One region of the Microbacterium endophyticum genome, then DNA from elsewhere that is predicted to be linked to it. Evidence: predicted binding sites of a transcription regulator. Region 1 holds the regulator's gene; each other region holds the start of a gene.
What was found. Region 1 encodes LexA, which represses DNA repair genes until DNA is damaged. Its sites were predicted from a motif close to TCGAACANNTGTTCGA; they were not measured.
Positions count from the first base shown of each region.

Region 2: G6N83_RS11130 (HNH endonuclease signature motif containing protein) is a predicted target of LexA. The motif match lies at 2,618-2,633, and genes of this name have one in related genera.
Region 3: G6N83_RS07510 (Rv2578c family radical SAM protein) is a predicted target of LexA. The motif match lies at 2,542-2,557, and genes of this name have one in related genera.
Region 4: G6N83_RS07300 (HNH endonuclease signature motif containing protein) is a predicted target of LexA. The motif match lies at 2,580-2,595, and genes of this name have one in related genera.

Region 1 is NZ_CP049255.1:393,367-398,761, forward strand. Features, by position in the region: gene G6N83_RS01905 (histidinol-phosphate transaminase) at 1-671, opposite strand, end outside; gene G6N83_RS01910 (LysM peptidoglycan-binding domain-containing protein) at 782-1,162, opposite strand; gene lexA (transcriptional repressor LexA) at 1,421-2,104, shown strand; gene G6N83_RS01920 (hypothetical protein) at 2,158-3,519, shown strand; gene G6N83_RS01925 (S9 family peptidase) at 3,520-5,395, shown strand, end outside.
Region 2 is NZ_CP049255.1:2,379,799-2,385,193, forward strand. Features, by position in the region: gene G6N83_RS11110 (hypothetical protein) at 1-383, shown strand, start outside; gene G6N83_RS11115 (hypothetical protein) at 588-953, opposite strand; gene G6N83_RS11120 (ferritin family protein) at 1,206-1,454, shown strand; gene G6N83_RS11125 (Ltp family lipoprotein) at 1,509-2,426, opposite strand; gene G6N83_RS11130 (HNH endonuclease signature motif containing protein) at 2,644-4,065, shown strand; gene G6N83_RS11135 (alpha/beta hydrolase) at 4,199-5,182, shown strand; gene G6N83_RS11140 (ABC1 kinase family protein) at 5,241-5,395, shown strand, end outside.
Region 3 is NZ_CP049255.1:1,612,982-1,618,376, forward strand. Features, by position in the region: gene G6N83_RS07505 (DEAD/DEAH box helicase) at 1-1,374, shown strand, start outside; gene G6N83_RS07510 (Rv2578c family radical SAM protein) at 1,484-2,533, opposite strand; gene G6N83_RS07515 (M15 family metallopeptidase) at 2,649-3,668, shown strand; gene G6N83_RS07520 (acyl-CoA dehydrogenase family protein) at 3,851-5,014, shown strand; gene G6N83_RS07525 (energy-coupling factor transporter transmembrane component T family protein) at 5,030-5,395, opposite strand, start outside.
Region 4 is NZ_CP049255.1:1,565,911-1,571,305, forward strand. Features, by position in the region: gene G6N83_RS07275 (aldehyde dehydrogenase family protein) at 1-126, opposite strand, end outside; gene G6N83_RS07280 (helix-turn-helix domain-containing protein) at 231-668, shown strand; gene G6N83_RS07285 (hypothetical protein) at 659-1,279, shown strand; gene G6N83_RS07290 (DUF4406 domain-containing protein) at 1,293-1,661, opposite strand; gene G6N83_RS07295 (DeoR/GlpR family DNA-binding transcription regulator) at 1,694-2,476, shown strand; gene G6N83_RS07300 (HNH endonuclease signature motif containing protein) at 2,606-3,952, shown strand; gene G6N83_RS07305 (hypothetical protein) at 3,934-4,422, opposite strand; gene G6N83_RS07310 (RNA polymerase sigma factor) at 4,419-5,036, opposite strand; gene G6N83_RS07315 (helix-turn-helix domain-containing protein) at 5,297-5,395, opposite strand, start outside.

The DNA.
Region 1 (5,395 bases):
GGGTCTGCCGCGAGGTATCCCACTCGCGCGCCAGCGAACGCAAACGCCTTGCTCATTGTGCGCGACACGATGAGTCGTTCGCGACCCGGCAGTAGTGTCAGCGCCGATCGTTCCTCGCGAGGAGCGAACTCTTGATATGCCTCATCGACAACGACAATCCCTGGAGCGACCTCGTATACCGCCTCGATGACGTCGAGGGGCATCGGAGTACCCGTCGGGTTATTCGGAGAGCAGAGAAAGACCACATCGGGTGCGGCCTCTCGCACCTGCGATGCGGCGCTGTGAGCGGTCAGGGAAAAGTCAGAATCCCGCTGACCGGCAACCCATGCTGTCCCCGAAGCGCGGGCGAGCAAGGGGTACATCGAGTATGTGGGCGCAAAGCTCATTGCGCTTCGTCCTGGGCCGGCGAATGCTTGCAACACATGTTGCAGGACTTCATTCGAACCGTTTGCTGCCCAAATTTGATCTGCGGTCAAACCATGACCGAGATACTCCGCGAAGCCTTCTCGCAGTGCTGTGAATTCCCGGTCCGGATACCGGTTGATGTCACGAAGAGCCAGCGCAATCGAATCGAGGATGTCATCAGCAACATCAGCCGGGACTGGGTGCGTGTTCTCGTTGACGTTGAGCGCCACAGGGAGGGGCGCCTGAGGTGCACCGTAGGGGGTCATCCCGCGCAAGTCATCGCGGAGGGGCAGGTCTTCTAGACGAACGCTCACCCGCTCTATGGTACTTCCGCACCGCGGGTCCTCTTCAAAGTTGAGAGAGACGAGGTACCCGGCTATTGCGCTGCGGAGTATTCAGACGGAATAGCGAGCGTTTGACCTGCCGCGACCACGGCGCCATCGAGCGAGTTGAAACGGATGAGTGCATCGACGACATCGCGAGGATCAGCCGCCGGGGCGATCTCCTCAGCAATCGCCCAGAGCGTGTCACCTGTAGCGACAGTGATCGTCTCGAAAGTGCCAATAGCTGCACCGTTGTCACGTGAAGCAAGCGCTGATCCTCCACTGAGCAGCGCGAATGCCAACGCGACGGCGATCGGCGTCGCAGCAACCGACAGCAGAACGCGGCGTCCGCGCTGCGTCATACGCAAGCGTGTTGCAGTGTGACGCGTGGCTGGCGCGGTGGACAAGAAAGGTGATGCGCTGATCGTGGTCATTCTGACTCCCATCTGGCGAGGAAGTTTCGTACTGAGCACTCGGCCAGGAGCACTCAGTACGAACTTCTCTTCCGAAGCTATCTTCGATTTACAAAACAGTCAAGCTGCAACTACTTCGGAAACCGATCGAACGCGACACGCGGCACGTTGTGCATGTTCAGGCTCAAATACGGATACCGTTTCGATACACGGAGCACATCACCAACCTCCGACATTCGAATACCGCTGCCGGACGGCCGCGAGACGGGAGCCATCATCATGAGCGACACATCCGCCGGCGCACAGCGTCCGCAGACCCGTCGGCGCAAGAGCCTGAGCGACAAGCAGATCGCGATTCTCGAAGTTATTCAGCGCTCGATCAGCGCTCACGGGTACCCGCCGAGCATGCGCGAAATCGGTGACGCCGTGGGGCTCAAATCGTTGTCAAGCGTTACTCATCAGCTCAATCAACTTGAGTTGAGCGGCTACCTGCGGCGCGACGCTGGAAAGACTCGAGCAATGGAAGTATTGATCGATCTCCCCGGCGTTTCCGGCGAGAATCCAGCCGACTCAGCGCCGCCCGTCGGCGACGCCGCTCTTGTCCCGCTGGTGGGGCGGATTGCGGCCGGTGTTCCGATCACTGCGGAGCAGCAGGTCGATGAGATCTTTCCGCTCCCCCGCCAGCTCGTCGGAAAGGGCGATCTCTTCATGCTGAAGGTGTCGGGAGAGTCCATGATCGATGCCGCGATCTGTGACGGCGACTGGGTGGTCATTCGTTCGCAGCCAACAGCAAACAACGGCGACATCGTGGCCGCGATGCTCGACGGCGAAGCGACGGTCAAGGCATTCCGCCAGCGTGACGGCCACACCTGGCTGCTCCCCCGTAACAGCGCGTTCGAGCCTATCCTCGGTGACGAGGCCGTTGTCCTCGGGAAAGTCGTCGCAATCCTCCGCGCGGTGTAGCGCGATACCGAGAGATCGCTAGTCTGGGCGTCAACCAGGGGAAGGTTGAGCACATGACCACTGAGCTTGACGAGCTGCGAACGAAGATCGCGCTGTTGCAGGCCGAGAATGCGTCACTGCGAGATAGCTCTTTGACCGTGAGCAGTCAGAATGCTTTCAGCGAGAAGCGACGCCACAGTTGGTGGCGTGGACTCATCTCGGCGCTCTGCCTCACGATGGCGGCCGTCATCATTCCAGTGTCTGTCGTTGGCAGCTGGGCACGCGTGCAGCTCGTCGACGAAGACAGCTTCGTGTCGACGTTTGCCCCGCTGATCGATGATCCCGGAGTTCAGACAGTGATCATCGACCAGGCCACGGCGGCAATCGACAATGCCGTAGATATCGATGGGTTGACGAATGATCTTTTCGACGGACTCAGCACGCTGGATCTTCCGGCAGCGGCAAGCAGCGCGGTCGATCTTCTTCGCGCTCCCGCAGCTGCTGGCGTAAAGAGCCTCATCGAGTCGTCGATTTCGCAGATCGTTAGCTCTGATGCCTTTTCTTCTGTGTGGCGGACAGCACTAGAAGCAAGCCATAAATCGCTGGTAGCGGTGGCGACCAACGATGGGTCGGGAGCAGTCTCGATAGACGACAAAGGTCAGCTCGGCATCCAACTCGGACCAATCATCGAAGAACTCAAGACCCGAATGACCGACAGGGGCTTCAGTTTCGCCTCAGCGATCCCCGCGATCGACACGACGATCGTGATCGCGCAGTCCGATGCACTGCTAGCTCTCAGTGCGGTCTACAACCTCGCGGCAACCGTCGGCTACTGGCTGCCGTTCGCCGCCATGGCGATGTTGGCTATCGGCATTTTGATCGCACGGCGACGAACAACTGCCCTCATGGGTGCCGGAATCGGTATTGCGCTCGGTGCCGGTGCGCTCGCAGCGACCCTCACTGGTGCCAATGTGGTCATTGGCCTCAACGCTGGCTCCATCGGAATACCTGCGGCGACCCTGCAGTCCGTCTATTTCATCGTCGTCGGAGGCATGCGGGATACCGCGCTCGTACTCGTTTTCCTTGGCGTGGTCGTTGCCCTCGCCGCTTGGCTCAGTGGTAGGTGGAGCCCCGCGGTGCGCACTCGCGCCCTGGGCGACTCACTAACAACGAGTGCGCGTCGAGGGCTGCAGCGCCGCGGCCTCAACACCGGCGTTTTCGGGATCTGGCTCGCACAGCAACGAATTCTGGTGCGAATTATCCTTATCGCTCTGACCGTTCTCACCCTGTTTTTCCTACGCCCCCTCACATTCGGCGATGTCATCCTGACCGCTGCAATCGGGCTGATGACGTGGCTTATCGTGTCTCTTTTGAGCCGCCAACCTTCGGACGCCGAATCGAGCGTCACTTCTGTCGACGCGCCAGTGGAGAGCTAAGTGCCGAAACAACTCCCGTATGGTTCCTGGCCTTCACCACTCAGCGCGTCCGATGCAGCCACATCTTCTGCTCGTTTTGACGGTGCACGGTTCGTTGGTGACGACGTCTGGTGGGGTCAAGGACTCCCAGCAGAAGGCGGACGCACGACCGTACGCCGTCGACGCGTCAACGGCGCGGTCGAAGACATCCTGCCTGCCCCGTGGAATGCACGTTCCCGGGTACACGAGTACGGTGGCGGCGCGTGGACCGTCACAACCAGCGGAATTCTTCTCTTCAGCGAACGTTCCGACGATCGTGTCTGGGCGATGGAGCCTGGGAGCTCGCCATACCCGCTGACCCCTGTCGAAGAGGGAGCCCGCTATGGTGGTCTTCGCTTCGACGCTGACGTGTTGCTTGCGGTACGTGAGCGTCACACTTCCGAACGAAAAGTGCCAGCACGCGACATCGTGAGCATCCCCCTCGATGGCTCAGCTGCCCGCAGCGAGAACGCACTGCGCGTGCTGGCATCCGGCTCTGATTTCGCGGCCCAGCCTGCCCTGTCGCCGGATGGCACCCTCCTTGCCTGGATAGCGTGGAACCACCCCGACATGCCCTGGGACCAAACCACACTTCGCATAACGACTCTTGCGGGCTCCGACATCGGCTCGACCATCGTGGTAGCCGGCGGCAGCGGTTCCGCGCCGCTCCAGCCGGTGTGGAGCAGCCCGACGGAGATCACGTTCTGCGACGATCCGACCGGTCGTTGGAACCTGTGGCGATACCGAATTGGTCATGCCCCCGAGCCAGTCGCCCCCGCAGACGCGGACACCGGGGGCGGGCTCTGGGTTCTCGGCGCTCGCTGGTTCGCGACGCTAGAAGACGGGCGAGTCGTTTGCCTTCGCACGAACGGTTCCGACGATGTCGTCGTGGTCGATCCCAAGTCATCAAGCGCGCGAAAGCTCGACCTACCTCTGTCGTCTCAGCTCAACGTCGAGGACTCCCGGGGCACCAAGGTTTTGATCACCGGCTCGGGCGCGCGCGTCTCATCGGGCGTCTGGCTTGTAGACATCGATTCCGGGGTGTACAGCGCAATCGCCGGCGGCAGCACCGGAGCCGAAGACGAATGGATGCCGCAGCCGCGCGCCGTTTCATTCTCCGGCGCTCGCGGCGCTGTGCACGCGTTCGACTATCCTCCCCAGAATCCCAACGTGTCGGCGCCTTCTGATGAGCTGCCGCCGTACGTGGTTTTTGTGCACGGCGGTCCCACGAGTCACGTCGGCGGCGCTGTGTCGTCGAAGATCATGTATTTCACGTCTCGCGGCGTCGGCGTACTCGACGTCAACTACGGCGGCTCGACAGGATACGGGCGTGCCTATCGCGAGCGGCTGCGCGGTCAGTGGGGTGTAGTCGATGTGGAAGATGTGGCCGCGGCTGCCGCCGGCCTCGCCGCTGAGGGGCACGCAGACCCACGGCGACTCGCGATAGAGGGCGGTTCAGCTGGCGGGTGGACCGTTTTGTCAGCTCTCGCACGCACCGATGTCTTTTCGGCAGGAATTTCGCGCTACGGAGTAGGCGACGCTCGGACCCTCGCCACAGATACACACGATTTTGAAGCGAGATACCTCGATGGGCTGATCGGGCCGCTGCCTGATGCCGAGAGCCTGTACGAGGAGCGTTCGCCACTCACTCACGTCGACGGATTCACCGCTCCCATGCTCATTCTGCAGGGCGCGGACGACGCCGTCGTGCCGCCGTCGCAAGCAGAGGCCATCCGCGATGCCCTGCGGGCACGTGGCATCCCTCTCGCTTACGTCCTTTACCAGGGTGAAGGCCACGGTTTTCGACGCCAAGAAACGATTGTCGACTCTCTCGAGAAAGAAATAGCGTTTCTTGGCA
Region 2 (5,395 bases), 930 kb from region 1:
TGCCGCCCGGAGGCGTTGCAGCGACCGATCATCTCGACCCAATAGCGGAGAATATTCTCCTCACGTCCGAAGAGCAGGCCACCGCTGTTGATCTTCGACGGGCGCCAACCATCTACGGCTTTACCTCGACTCCTAGCGCGGCTGTCATTGACGTCTTCATTCCTTCGGCGGCGAGCACTAACGCGGGTCTGTACGCCGAGTCCACGAGCCTCTACGGATGCGCACAACTTCGCGCGGACCAAGACGGTCGAGTGGTCACGATCAAAGACCTAAAGTGCCCTGACTGGCTTGTTGCGCGGAACCCCGACGATGCCACGGAGGTATCGCTTTCAGAAGCGGTGAGTCAAGAACTCGAGAAGGACGAGTGGGTCGAGGGAAGTTAAAGCTGCGCATCCCAGCATCCCAGCATCCCAGCACCCCGAGTTTCCGCGAATGCTAAAGCGAGCTTGCGAGCGAACGCCCTTAAAAACCGCGTGAGAACGACGCCGCAAGCGCCCTGGTCCTCGGCCTGAGGACAGCACCTCGAGTGCAAGTCGAGCTACGACTGTGCGGTTGACGACCGACTTCCGTGCCGGTCTCCAGGTATGTCAGCGAGCTATGCCAGTGATTACGAGGAAGGGCACCGCGATGCTCATGCACAAACAGATCACCGCAGCCGTCGTGACCGCGCGACGTGCCGTCGTTGGCACGCCATCCGCTCTTGCCATCACCATTCCGGCGAGCGCCAGCACGAAGCCTGCGAAGAGGGCGAAGAAACCGCCCGCAGCAGGGGCAAGGACGACCAAGCCTTCGATGGGGTCAGTCGCAGCCCAGTACCTCGCGAACGCGATCATCCGCCAGGCCGCCAGGGTGGCGCCGATCGATGTGACGAGCAGGACGGACGCGCCCCAGACCATACCAATGCGAACTCGACTGGGATGCCACGCCGGCGGCATTGGTTCAAACTCAGACACGGCCCAACCGTAGCCGTCGGGTTGCCCGGGAGAGATAACGATCCGTCTTCGCCGGGTCACGTTCCGGGGTGCTTACGTGTTCGCGAAGCGATCTCGTGGCGCTCGCTTCCCTCATGAAGCGCGGACTCGCGGTGCTATAGACGGAACGCCGAACTCAGCAGCCCGGCAACGCTTAGTCCGACGATGATCTGCTCGAATTCATCCGCAATATTTGTGGAGTTTTACTGACGGGAGGTCCGCACTTTCGCGCGCATGTGGGCGAGCTTGTCTGAAGAAGCTGAAGCGATCGGGTGGTACGACCAGCGCATTGCCGTCGAGAAGGATGCGGTTGCCAAAGCGATCATGAATGACTCGCTGGGAGAGGAGTACAAGCACTTCAGCATGGAACTCGAATTCCTGTTGCGTGCGAAGCCGAAATGGCGCGAAATCGCGCAGGGGATTCTTTTCAAAGACGGCGACATCGTCGCGCACGGTGAAGACGCTGAAGAGGTCGCTGGTTGAGGCATCCGTGTTTTTGTCTGGCGAAGGCCCGATGACTGAGTACCTATCGGGCGCTCAGTACCCCACCTGGCTCAGCGCGTAGTTCGCCTCGTCTGGAGTAAAGCCTTCGCCATACTCGCTCGTCAGCTGCTCATAGAGACCATCGCGCGAGAACGCCATCATGTCGAGGTATGACTGCGCTGACTCAGCAGCTTCTGCATTCCAGTCGGCGCCAACGGTGTCGACAGCCCACGTCGCTGTTTCTACCGGATAGCCTTCGCCGTATTCGCTCGAGAGCTGCTCAATAAGACCGGAACGCGAGAATGCCATGAGATCGAGATACGACTGTGCTGCGCGGAGGGCATTCTGCTGCTCCAGCGTGTAGACCGGCTCGGGAGCCTCGGCCGTCACGGCGATCTCGGTGCCTGGTTCAGCCGGCTCGATGGGCGTTTGCGTAAGAACGGTCCAGTCATCCCCAGCACCATCGGTGGCCACGAAAACAAGTCCGGCCGACTCGATTGCCGCGCGCGCCTCGGCAACAGTCTTGCCGACAACATTAGGAACCTCGACCCGCGTGTCTTCGGGCTCCGGTTCTGCCTCTTCGACAGCGGCTTTTTCGGTCGCCGAGGCAACCGGTCGCGCGTCCGACGCAGAAGTCGAGCGACTCGTAGCGCTGCCGATGGCGCCGATGATGATGCCGAGCAGCACCAGAGCGCCCACCGCGATAAGAGCCCAAGCCCACCACCGCAGGCCCGGCTTCTTCGCTTGAACCGTTGCGTCGACCGCGTCTACGGGCGTTTCGGCGCGTGGCATAACTGTGGTGGCGGCGGTAGAAGAGTTGTCGGATGCCGGCAGCTGCGCCGTTGCTCGTGCGGCAGCGGCCGACTCGGGGGTCCAGTCGGTCCACTGGCTGCCATCCCAATACCGCTGCTCATTGTTTGCATGCGGAGCCGGATACCAGCCAGGTGCAGGCGCGGATGTGTTGTCAGACATAACTTCCCCCAAGTAATGCAGTGGTCGGAACCCCCTTGTGCCCGACGTGTAGCGCAAGCGTAGTGGTATTGACGGATGCTGTGTCTACGGGCTGTTTCAGGCGCGGATTTTTTGCATCGTCTTCTCCCCAAAAGTTTTTGAAGAAAGTTATCCACATCGGGGCTTTTTGGGCTGTTTTGGGGTGGTCGATGTCGGAGGTATGTTCGATACTTGAGTCATGTCAGAGAACACGACCACACACCACTCGCCCGGGGCTCGTACCCGGGCTGAGGTTGTGTTGTCGGCAGAATCTCGCGTGGCGCAGATCGCGCAGCTCGAAGCTGCGCTGGCAGCGGACCTCGCCGAAGCCGGGCGGATGGCACTCGCTGAGATGCGCTTGATCGCGTCTCGTGAGTCGCGGGAACGAGAGATTCCGATGCGCTCCATGGCAGCAGAACTCGGGGCGGCGTTGCGGATGTCGGATCGCACCGCGCAAAACCGCATCGACGACGCGATGGACATCACCGAGCACTACCCCGAGACGTTCGCATCATGGAGCGCGGGGCGTGTCTCGGAACGGCATGTGCAAGCCGTGTTGCGGGCGGGTGAAAACCTGACGGATGCCGCAGCCAAAGCCCAGTACGACCACGAAGTTGTCGCGGTCGCTGAAGTTGAGACACCGGGCAGGTTGCGAGGATTCGCTGCGGCCCTGGCCGAGAAGGCGCAACCGCGGACGCTGCAGGAACGCTTCGATGACGCTAACGCGACGCGTACGGTGCGCCTGTTCGACCTGGCCGATGGGATGAGTGCTCTCAACGCAGTATTGCCGTCAGTGCAGGCACATGGGATGTTCAACCGGCTGACGCAGCAGGCGCGGGCGTTGAAAGACTTCCAGGCGGGACGGTCGGACTACGGCACGAAACTTCACACCGAGGACGAGCCTGTGGATGATCGGCGGACGACGGATCAGATCCGCGCCGACCTGTTCTCCGACATGCTGCTCACGTCGGTTCCAAGCCTCGATCCGCTCGCGGGGGATGACTGCGGCGGGTTGGGTGCGATCCGCGCGATTGTGCAGGTCACGGTGCCTGCCACGACGCTTGCGGGCATGGCATCGACCCCGGCGGACTTGTCGGGCCTGAGTCTGGTTGATCCGGAGAGCGCGCGGCGGCTCGCAGGGACCGCGCCGGGGTGGGATCGAGTGTTCACGCATCCGGTCACCGGAACCGTCATCTCGGTTGACCGGTACCGACCCAACGATCAGTTGAAACGGCAACTCAGGGCGCGAGATCAACACTGCCGGTTCATCGGATGCCGCATGCCCACCCACCGGTGCGACATTGATCACACAGTCGATGCGGCCCTCGGCGGGCCAACGCATCAGCACAATCTCGCGCATTTGTGTCGAAGACATCACAGCTTGAAACACGCGAGCCGGTGGACGGTGAAGCAACGCGGTGATGGAGTCCTCGAGTGGACGTCACCGACCGGGCGCAACTACACGGATAAACCACCCGGGGTCGCATTCGAACCAGACGTGCCCGATCCCGATTCTCATTCCCACTCCGATTGTCACGCCCAGTGCGACGCCGATACCGATTCGTTAGTGGGGGAGAAGTTTGCCTCCGCTTCAAGCCCAGACACGCCGCCACCGTTCTAACCTTTGCTGGGCTGCCGCGCCCACAGCTCGCGTTCTCCCTGCGACCAGCCGCATGCGGCGTCGACGGGAGAAGATGGGAGTACCCATTCGAATCCCGGCCCGCGCCGAATGACTCAGCACACACGGAGACCTCATGAGCACCGCACCCGCAACCCCACGTCGAGACTGGGTCATGTGGGCGGCAGCTATTGTCGCAGCGGCTGGAATTGTCGTCGTGCTCTGGGCGAGCATCACCGAATGGGGCGGTGTCGTTCACGGCAACCCCGCCTACGCGTTGCTGCTCGGCTTGACGCTCCTCGCATGCGCCGCCGTGCTGCTCTTCGCGTTCCTGCCGCGCAAAAACCATGAGCCCACAGGGGGCCGTTGGCGCAGCGGCTGGCGCCGCGTCGTCCGCATCATCCTGGTCGTTCTCGCGACCGGCTTCATCGCGCTCATCGCATGGCTTCGCCCGCACACCGCAGAAGAACCGGCCCTCGCCGCAATGAAATCGGATGCCGCTGTCACCATCACCGAGTCGCCCACCGAGATCGTCATGACCCCCACCGGCGACCAGAGCACGACCGGCGTCTTCTTCCAGCCGGGAGCCCTCGTCGACGCCCGCGCCTACGCCGCCGTCCTTCGCCCACTCGCCGAAGCCGGCCACACTGTCGTCATTCCGAAGCAACCCCTCGGCATCGCGTTCCTCGCGCTCGGAGCATTCGATGAGGCGCGGCCGCAGCATCCTGACGTTACGGGCTGGGTCGTCGGCGGCCACTCTCTCGGCGGAACAGTTGCAGCAATCCAAGCCGAGGGCGCCGAAATCGACACCACGGCGCCCGCGACCGGCTTGCTGTTCTTCGCCTCTTACCCCGCGACCGACATGAGCACGTCGCTCACGATTCCCGTCGAATCGATCTCTGGCACTCAAGACGGTCTTGCGACCCCCGAGAATATCGACGCATCGCGCACCGACCTCCCCGCTGACACCGCATTCACGATCATCGATGGGGCATCACACGCGCAGTTCGGCTCCTACGGGCCGCAGCCAGGCGACAACACCCCCGAGATCAGTAACGACGATGCACGCACTCAGATTTCCGAAGCGTCCCTCGCCTTCGTCGACTCAGTTACCCAATGACAGCAGGCCCGCCTGACATCTCCGCCCGCGAGCCCGCGATCTCGGAGAGAATCGAAGTGTGACCTCCTCGTCGATGTTCGCTCCACCGCGCTTCGCGGATCTTGCCGCCGCCTCGGCGGGCGAGAAGCCCCTCACCGGCCGAGCCCGACGGGCACGGTTTTGGCAGATTTTCCGCCTCGCCCGCACTCACAAGCTCATCCCGTTTCGACGGCT
Region 3 (5,395 bases), 1.2 Mb from region 1:
CCCAATTTCACACCGCGCCCGGACCGCCACGATCGTCCGCGCCGTGACTCCAGCGATCGCCCCCGTCGCACCGACACCGGCAACCGTTCCGACTGGAACGCGCAGCCCAAGTCAAAGGCGCACGAAGACCACATCGATGTCGTTCACGAGCGCCTGCAGGCAGAGGCCGTCGACGCGACAATCACTACCGGTGAGTCTTTCGGTGACCTCGGTCTTGGGCAGAACCTCGTTCGCGTACTGAACGACCTCGGTGCACCCCACCCCTTCCCGATTCAGGCGGCAACGGTAAAACCGATCCTCGAAGGACGCGACGTGCTTGCGCGCGGTCGCACCGGATCTGGCAAGACCATCGCCTTCGGCGCACCCCTGGTGGAGTCAGTTCTCCGCGCCCAGGCCGGTGCCAAGCGTGACTTCGGTCGCAAGCCCCGTGCTCTCATCATGGCGCCGACGCGTGAGCTCGCTCTTCAGATCGACCGCACGGTGCAGGCACTGGCGCGCAGCGTTGGCCTGTTCACCACGCAGATCTACGGTGGCGTGCCGCAGGCTCGCCAGGTGGGTGCGCTCCGCAAGGGCGTTGACATCATCATCGGGACGCCCGGTCGTATCGAAGACCTCGTCAACCAGGGCAAGCTCGACCTTTCTGAGGTCAGCATCGCTGTTCTCGATGAGGCTGACCACATGTGCGAACTCGGCTTCCTTGAGCCCGTGCAGCGGATTCTCCGTCACACCGCAGACTCCAGCCAGAAGCTGCTCTTCTCGGCAACGCTCGACCGCGAGGTCGCAGCGCTCGTCGATGAGTTCCTCGTCGAGCCCGCCGTCTACGAAGTCGCCGGTGAGGACCAGGACTCGGGCACGATCGACCACCGCGTCATCGTCATCGATCACCGCGACAAGGCTGAGATCCTCACCTCGCTCGTTGATCGCGACGGCAAGACGCTTGTTTTCGCTCGCACCCGTGCGTATGCCGAGATGCTCGCTGAACAGTTCGATGAGGCTGGTATTTCGGCCGTCGCACTTCACGGTGATCTCAACCAGGCCAAGCGCACACGCAACCTGCAGCGCCTGACCTCGGGTCGTGTGAACGTGCTTGTTGCAACAGACGTTGCGGCACGAGGCATCCACGTCGATGACATCGATCTCGTTATTCAGGCTGACCCGCCGGACGAGTACAAGACGTACCTGCACCGCTCGGGCCGTACCGGCCGCGCGGGGCGCTTGGGTACTGTCGTGACGATCATCACGCGTCAGCGCCGCCGCCGTATGACGGAGATGCTCGACCGTGCCGAGATCGAAGCACCATTCGACGATGTACGCATCGGTGACGACCTCATCGAAGAACTCAGTGGTCGTCAGCTCGCGAACGTCACCGCGTAGTTATTAAGACATCCGTCTCGGGCGGAGGAGATGAGTCGGGCGGTGGATCCGCCTTTCGGCTCAGATCCTCCGCCCGATGCGTTTACGCGCCGGGCGCGGGACGCCCGGACTAGAACAGTCGCGCCGCGGCAACCGACTTCGTCGGCGTGACGCGCGTGAGTGTCGAGGTTTGACGCGGGCGGAACCGGGCGGTTTCTTCTTCGGTGCTCCCATCGAGGTGGTATGCGCGAAGCAGTGGGCGCACGCGCCGAGACAGCCACTGCCGGTACTGCTTAGGCGCCTGAGCGGATGCCCCGGGGTACAAACCGAGGTAGGACGACACGAGCTCGGGATGTTCACGCCGCAGCCATGCCATGAACCACGGTTTCACCCCTGGTCGTAGGTGCATCGCTCCGTAGATCACGCGGGCGGCCCCCGCGTCGCGAATTCGCGACAGTGCGTCTTGCAGTGCGGTCATCGAGTCGGTGAGGTGCGGCATGACGGGCATCATGAACACCGTCACACGGAAGCCGGCATCCGTTGCTGCGCGAACTGTGTCGAGGCGTGCTTGCGTCGACGGTGTTCCTGGCTCGACGGACTTTTGCAGGTCGTCATCGAAAATAGCAATCGACATTGCGATCGACACATCGACGACGGATGTCGCTTCCACCAGTTGCGGCAAATCCCGGCGCAGGAGTGTTCCCTTTGTGAGAACCGAGAACGGTGTCCCCGATTCTGCGAGCGCGTCGATGATTCCTGGCATGAGTCGGTAGCGGCCCTCGGCCCGCTGATACGGATCGGTATTCGTGCCGAGGGCGACGTGCTCGCGTCCCCAAGAACCACGTCGTACTTCCGCCCGGAGCACATCGGCAATGTTGACCTTGACGATGATCTGCGAATCGAAATCGCGACCGGTGTCGAGGTCGAGATATGCGTGGGTACCGCGGGCAAAGCAGTAGACGCACGCATGAGAGCAACCGCGGTAGGGGTTCACTGTCCAGTCGAAAGGCATTTCAGACGTGCCGGGCACATGATTGAGGGCTGAGCGAGCCAGGACCTCGTGAAACGTCACGCCAGCGAAGTCGGGAGTGGTCACCGATCTCACCAGGTCATCCGTGCTGTCGAGGCCGGAAAGTGCGGCGTCATCGATCGCACCCAGTTGTTGCCCTTGCCATCTCATGGCGTTAGTCGAACAGGTGTTCTATTAGAAGTCAAGTGAGTCGGTCTAGAAAATAGAACGCATCGCGCGAAGGGTGCCTGCCCGCTCATCGAGGGGCATCAGGGACAATGGACTGATGACTTCTTCCAAAGCCCCCGTGTCGCGTCGCGCTTTGCGCGAAGCACGGCGTCGCTCTCTGCGGCGAGGGTGGCTTGCGGTGGGTACATCTGTACTTGCTCTCGGCAGCATCGCTGCCGTTGTGATGGCGCTCGTCGCGCCGCCGCTCGGCGAGGATGCGACACTGGGGCAGCAGTCAGTGGCGGCGACGACCGCGCCTGTCGTCGTCGAAGCGCTCCCGGTGCCACAGATGAGTAGTTCGCCGAGCGGCGCTGGGTCGGCGGGGGAGGCGGCGTCTGGCGACTCGAGCGATGCCATCTGTGACAACGCGGCCGTCACCGACGCGCTCGCGGCTGGCAACGACGGTGACGCGATCACCGCGGCAGGGGGCGCCGAGGCATTCCGTGATGCCGTGGCGAGCGGTGCTGCGCCTTGCGTCTCTTTGAGCGACGCGACTCGCGTGTGGACGGTAGTGAACAAGCAACGAGCCTTTGACCCCGTCGACTACGAGCCTGCGCCGCGTCAAATTCCCGACGCTGTGCGCGATCTTGCCGGTGGCAGTCTTCGTTCGGATGCAGCGGGCGCTCTCACTGCCATGGTCGCCGACGCTGCGGCTGCAGGTGTGGGAGAGATTGCCCTAGAGAGTGGATATCGGTCGTACGGGACGCAACAGTCGACGTACAGCGGCCATGTCGCGGATATGGGTCAGGCTGAGGCAGACAAAGTGAGTGCGCGCCCCGGCTTCAGCGAGCATCAGTCCGGGCTCGCCGCCGATGTCGTCGCCTGCGGCGCGGACGGCTGCACGTCGCTCGATGGCCTCGCCGGCACCGCACAGGGTGATTGGGTCGCGGCGCACTCCTGGGAGTACGGCTACATCGTGCGCTATGAAGAGGGGCACACCGATACGACCGGGTATTCGCCGGAGCCGTGGCATCTGCGTTACATCGGAACGGATCTCGCCGCGGCGTATCACGAGGGTGATTGGCACACGCTCGAAGAATTCTTCGGGCTACCCGCTGCCCCTGATTACGCCAACTGATCACCCTCGATCTCGCGCCGCAGCATCCAGTCGTTGCGACACCGAGTTCCTGAGAGCATGAGATGGAATCCCACACCGTGCGTCGCCTGTCGTGCTGACGCGGCATAGAATTAAAGCGGCGACGGCGCCCTTCGACTGGTTCGGGCATGAGCGTCGCTCGAGCAATCGAAAAGGGGTCAGCAGTGGATCGCGACATTTACGACGAGGATCACGAGGCATTTCGGGACGTCGTCAAAGAGTTCATCAAGCGCTACGTCACGAACGAGAAGCGCGAGCAGTGGGACGCCGACGGTGAAGTAGATCGCGCCACGATGACCGCTGCTGGCGAGTCAGGACTCATCGGACTCTCGGTGCCGGAAGAGTTCGGCGGCGCCGGGATGCTTCAGGACTATCGCTTTCGTGCTGTGGTAAACGAAGAGGTCATCGCCGCCGGTGCCGGATCACTCGCGGGAGCCTTCGGCATCCAGGATGATCTCGCAGTCCCCTACCTTGCGCATTTCGGTACCCCGGAGCAGCAACAGAAGTGGCTTCCTGGCATGGCAACGGGTGAGATTCTTGGCGCGCTCGCCATGACGGAGCCGGGAGCCGGGAGCGACCTGCGCGGCGCTAAGACGACGGCAAGAAAGGTCGATGGTGGCTATCTCGTCAACGGTGCAAAGACATTCATTTCGTCGGGTAAGACCGCTGACATCATCGTCACCTTCGTGAAAACGGGCGAGGGGAACCGCGCGGATGCCTTCAGCCTCGTCGTGATCGAGAACGGTATGGACGGGTTCGAGCACGGCAAGAAGCTCAACAAGATGGGCTTCCACGGCCACGACACTGCAGAGCTTTCGTTCGTCGATGTTTTCGTTCCCGACGGCAACCTGATCGGCGGAGAGGCTGGACACGGTTTCGTGCAGCTCATGCGAAACCTTCCCCTTGAGCGCCTGTCGATCGGCGTGGCCGCCGCGGCAGCCGCCGATGCCGCGTTTGGGTGGACGCTGGAATATACAAAGAGCCGTGAAGCCTTCGGGCAGCCGGTGTCTGATTTTCAGAACACCCGGTTTCGACTGGCCGATATCGCGACGACGGTTGACGTGCTCTGGGCGTACAACGATCGTGCGATGCGCCTCTACTCCGACAACAAGCTCACCCCAGAAGAAGCTGCGAAGGTGAAGTTCTGGTCGACCGAGCGTGAGTGGGAAGTTCTTGACCAGGCTGTGCAGCTTCACGGCGGTTATGGCTACATCACGGAGTACCCGATCGCGCGGGCATTCCTCGATGCTCGAGTGCACCGCATCTACGGCGGTACGAACGAAATCATGCGTGAAATCGTCGCACGCGCCGTTATCGGTCGAAAGTAGGGCTATCGCCGACGGTTACGTCAGGCTCCACGGAAAGAACACCCACAGCACCGCCGCCGTGGCTATCCACGACGAGACGACGAAGACCGAGTCGCGGCGGCGAAACGGCACGAGGTGACGCTCGGTACGGTCGGGGTAGGCGCCGAACGCGCGAGCGTCCATGGCGAGCGCGACGCGCTCAGCGTGCCGAATCGCTCCCGCAAGGAGCGGAACGATGTAGCCGGCGCCGCGAGCTAGTGCCCCGAAAGGCCCACGGCGATCGTGCGAGCCGCGCACGCGATGAGCGTGGCGGATGATGTCGAGCTCGTGCTGAAAACGAGGCACGAACCGAAAAGCTGCCAGTGCTGTGTACCCGACGCGGTACGGAACCCGAAGCTGCTG
Region 4 (5,395 bases), 1.2 Mb from region 1:
AGTCGAAAAGCGCTCGCCGGTGGATGCCTCAACCCATGCGCCGCCGATCAGCAGCTTTCCCGGGTCGTCAGCGAGAAACTGTGACACGCGCTCGCGCAGCGCGATGTTCCCGATCTCGATCGTCATGCTTCGATGCTAAATAGCTATCGTTGATAGCTGGTAGCAATCAGATGACGATCGTGTTTCCAGATCATCGGGAACCATTGTGTGCCTGCCGGACATGACCCGATATGGGAGCATCGACGGCAGCCTTCGACCACGTCTCGCACATGACGACAACACGACGCGCTCAGCTGAGAGCGCGCGCATTGCAGGTCATCAGCGAACAGTGCTGGCACCCGCAATTTGATGAGGATGCACTCGCTGGGGTGCTTGACGTATCGCGAAAGACCCTCGATCGCACCTTCTCGGAGGGCGAGAGTGTGGCGTACGCCATCGGCCGGGCTCGCGTGCAACGGGTGCGACGCTCGCTCTTGTGCGGGCAATGCCGCAGCGTGCGAGTGGCCTCTGAAGCGGCAGGCTTCACCAGCCTTGGCGCAATGAAGTTTCACTTCCGCCGCGTCTTCGATGAGACCCCACTGCAGCTGCAACGGCGATTGCGTCATCAAGAAAACGATGTGTCGAGCGCACCGCGCTGGAGTCACGGTGCGACGGGGGCGTGGCTGTGATGCGCTGGCGTAGGCTGCGCGCTGCGGCGTTGCCCATCATGGTGACTGCGGTGGTGGCCGCGGGTGTGCTTTCTGCGCCGACGGCGGCTTCGGCCTCCGAGGCACCAGCCGACCTCAGTGCAACGCGAGCGTGCACAGTGGGGGGACTACCCATCACGTCCCAAGACGATGCAAAGTCAGTGCCGACCGTGATCTCCTGCTTCGACACGATCGCAGAAGCGAAAGAGTTCATCGCCGATGGCGCTCCCGGAGACCTTGAGAAGCTGCTGGCTGCTGGCGGTGAGACTCCGTCGCGTGCAGCGCTCGCCGCGGCGAGTACCGTGCACGTCGGAACACTCTGGGCATCGACCGGCGCGAGCGGCAGTTCGCTCTTGCATTGGGGTACGGGTTCTGGGTGTTACGGGGTGACCTATGGCTTTCCGAGCCTCCCATCCGGGTGGAATGACACCGCCCGATCCGCACGAGGCTATGCGAACTGCTGGGTCACCACGTATGCGAATACCTCGTACGGCGGTTCCAGGCTCAACTGCACCCCTTACTGCTCAAGTCTCGGGTCGCTCAACGGCGCCGTCTCGTCGGTCGTTTACCGGCCCTCCGGCACATTCGGGTAGCGGTGCGATCCGCTCACTCGACGCCGGGCACTTCTGCCAACGATGAATAGACGGGGATGCCACGCTCGCGTGCGATGGTGACATCCTGATCTGCGCCTTTAGATTCGCCCGGAAGTCGAAGCACGGCGTCGCAGTGCTGCAGCAGGCGATGCGCGGTCGGATACATGACGTTCGCTGCGAGCGGGTCGGAAGGTCCGCTCGCGCCTGCACTACTGAGAATCGGTAGCGCTACCCATTCGCCGATCATCGGGATGTGGCCGGCTCTGAAAATCGGCCAGGCAGCCTCTTCAAGTCGGGTGAGGTTCTTTTGCATCAGCGCGGCGTCTCCGTGAGTGCCCGATGCGTAGGGCCCAGCGATCAAAATCATCAGTGGCTTCGTCATTCGGCTACAGTAATACAAGAACGTGCACATTCGTGCACAAACGTGAAGGAGTACGTATGTTGGCGGCATCGCGCAAAGAGCTTCTGCTCGATCGACTGCGCAGCGAAGGGCGCATTGTGGCGAAGGATCTTGCTGCCGAAATCGGTGTCTCGGAGGACAGCATCCGTCGCGACTTACGTGAGCTCGATGCGGCTGGGCTTGCCGTTCGCGTGTACGGAGGTGCACTACCCGCGTCGCCCGCTGTCGTGAACTATGGCGCACGTCAGTCCGTTGCGACCGAGAGCAAACAGCGCATTGGCCGATACGCGGCGCGCCTCATCGAGCCGGGGAGCACAGTGCTGATCGACGGCGGCACGACTGCGCTCGAGATAGTGCGGGCGCTGCCACTCGAAATCGAGTGCACGATCATCACCCACAGCCCGACGGTTGCTGCTGCACTTCTCGACCATGCGGCAGAAGTGATCATTCTGGGCGGCCGTCTCTTCAAGCACTCAGCGGTAGCGAGCGGCGCGGCCACCGCTGAGGCGGCCACGGCAATCAGCGCAGACCGCTTTTTTCTCGGAGTCACCGGAATTCACGAGCACTCCGGCCTCACGACCGGAGACTCGGATGAAGCGGCGATGAAGCGCGTGCTGGCAAGTCGAGCGAGCGAGACTTATGTGCTGGGCAGTAGTGAGAAAGTCGGGGCTGTCTCGCGCTACCGAGTGTTGCCGCTCGATGAGGTCGCCGCGGTGATCGTGGACGCGGCGGGCCCGGCGTCACAGACACTCAGCGCACTGGCCGGTAGTGGAGTCCGGTTGCTCGAAGCGAGCTGAGCGATCGTTCGCGGGATGTGGTGTCGCATCCGTTTCTCCCCAAAATTTTTTCAAGAAAGTTATCCACACCGGGGCTTTTCGGGCTGATTTGGCATGGTCAATGTCGGAGGTATGTTCGATACTTGTGTCATGTCAGAGAACGAAGCCGAGCAGCAAGAAGCAGAAGCGCACGAGCTTTCTGAGTCTGTGGCGACGTTGATTTCGTTCGATGAACAGATCGCTCAGATGCAGGCGGCACGCGCCGAGGTTCTCGCGAACATGGGGCGGATCGCGCTCGCGCAAATTCGACGGATGACATCACGAGACTCACGGGATCGGGAAATTCCGATGCGGGCCGTCGCAGCAGAAGTTGCGGCGGCACTGCGGTTGTCGGATCGCACCGCGCAGGCACGGATCGACGACGCGATCGAAGTGACTGGGGCGTACCCAGAGACGTTCGCGTCGTGGAGTGCCGGGCATGTCTCGGAACGGCATGTGCAAGAAGTACTGCGGGCGGGTGAAAACCTGACGGATGCTGCGGCCAAAGCCCAGTACGACCACGAGGTGGTGGCGGTCGCTGAAGTGGAAACCCCGGGGAGGTTGCGGGGGTTCGCTGCGGCCCTGGCCGAGAAAGCACAACCGCGGACGCTTCAGGAACGCTTCGATGATGCGAACGCGACCCGCACGGTGCGCCTGTTTGACCTGGCCGATGGGATGAGTTCACTCAACGCAGTATTGCCGTCGGTGCAGGCGCATGGGATTTTCAACCGGCTCACCCAGCAGGCGCGGGCGTTGAAAGACTTCCAGGCGGGACGGTCGGACTACGGTACGAAGCTTCACACCGAGGACGAGCCGGTGGATGATCGGCGGACGACGGATCAGATCCGCGCCGACCTGTTCTCCGACATGTTGTTGACGTCGGTTCCGAGCCTTGACCCGCTCGCGGGGGATGACTGCGGCGGGCTGGGAGCGATCAAGGCGATTGTGCAGGTCACGGTGCCCGCGACGACGCTCGCGGGCACGAGTTCTACACCCGCGGACCTGTCCGGCTTGAGTCTTGTCGATCCGGAGAGTGCACGGCGCCTCGCGGGTACTGCGCCGGGGTGGGATCGCGTGTTCACGCATCCCGTCACCGGAACCGTGGTCTCGGTTGACCGGTACCGGCCGAACGATCAGTTGAAGCGGCAACTCAGGGCGCGAGACCAGCACTGCAGATTCGTGGGATGCCGCATGCCCACCCACCGGTGCGATATTGATCACACAGTCGATGCGGCCCTCGGCGGACCAACACATCAGCACAATCTCGCGCATCTGTGTCGACGACACCACAGTTTGAAACACGCGAGCCGGTGGTCCGTGAAACAGCGCGGTGATGGGGTCCTCGAGTGGACATCACCGACCGGGCGAAGCTACACCGACAAGCCACCCGGGGTCGCATTCGAACCCGATTCGCTCCTTGCTCGCGGGGAAAGCAGTCGTCAGTCGTCGGCGGGATGAAGACTCAACGCGACGCAGTCGATGTCGCCCGGAGCGACAGCTGGGTGACCGTCTTTTGTTACGCACACGGTGAACGATGTGGGGATGTTTCCCGGGGTCGGTGACGGGTCGAGCGGGTCACCCGCAGGAAAGCCCGCCTCCCACACGGCGCGGCAGGTAGCAATGGCGTCGTCAACATTGACTCGGCCGTCCTCGGTCAATACCGAAACTGAAGTGCCAGTAAGCGAACCGTCGGCGCTCAGCGGAGGATCGCCAAGGCAATCCACGATCTCGGTGTCGGTCACAGGCGCAGCTTGGAGCACTTGGAACGCGGCGATCGAGACTCCCGCGACGACGAAAACAGTTCCCGCGGCACTGAGCTTTCCCCACCAGGTACGCCACCAGCGTGGACGAGTGAGGTCGGACTGCATCCGCTCAACAAGGAGATCTTCGATGGCTTGGGCGCGTGGCATCCGCTCGTTGTCGTTCATTCCGTCACCCCCTCGGTATCCGGTGCGTACTGCGACAGGCTTCGCCGCAATCGCCCTTTTGCCCGTGAAAGTCGAGACTTCACCGTGCCCTCCGGAAGACCGAGTGTGCGAGCAGCATCGCGTGTGGTCAATCCTTCCACCATGCACAGCACGACTACTGCCGAGTCGCGGGCGCCCAAGTCTGCAAGCACCGCCTGGACTTCGGCTGACACCGATGCCGCATCAACAACCCGAGCGACTTCGTCGGCGTGATCGGGCTCGGGTGCGTCGTGTGGCACTTTTGCCAACAGACGTCGATATCGACGGAGCCCGCGCAATTGGTTCTTCGCCGCATACGACACCACCGTCAATAGCCACGGCACGACGCTCTCGTCGACAATCCGCACGCTTTCACGCTTCTTCCAAAGCTCGGCGAAGGCGGCACCCACGACCTCTTCGGCATCCCACGGCGACTGCACCATTGCGAGTGCGACTCGGTAACAAGCGCGCTCATGGCGACGAAAAAGCAACCGATATGCCTGCTCGTCGCCTTTCGTGAGCCGAAACAGCAGATCGCTGTCTGATGGCTCGACGCCGCCGCTCGTCACTACCTGACCCCCCGATCGCTGTCGCACACATCTCTTCTGCGAAGCACACTCAGGATAACCGTGATGGCGCGAGTTCACTTTTCGGGAGGGGCAGGCAAAAGCTCGATGCCCGGTAGTGAGCGAAGCCCTCACCAAGGTACGCGTCGGCACGAGAGCGAAGGCCGAACGGCTCGTCGTGCGACTCATGTGCATACCCCCTTCGCTCACCACCGGTGCGAGAGCGCACTGAAACGAGCGCTCTAGGGGAATGTCCGGCAGGGCGAGTTTGGTTCCGATGACAGCAAAGATCAGGGGGCGACCGCGTAGACGAGCAGAATCGTCGCACCATCCGGCCCCGGCAACGACCAGCGATTGCGATATGCACCCGGATGCGACAGCGCATCTCC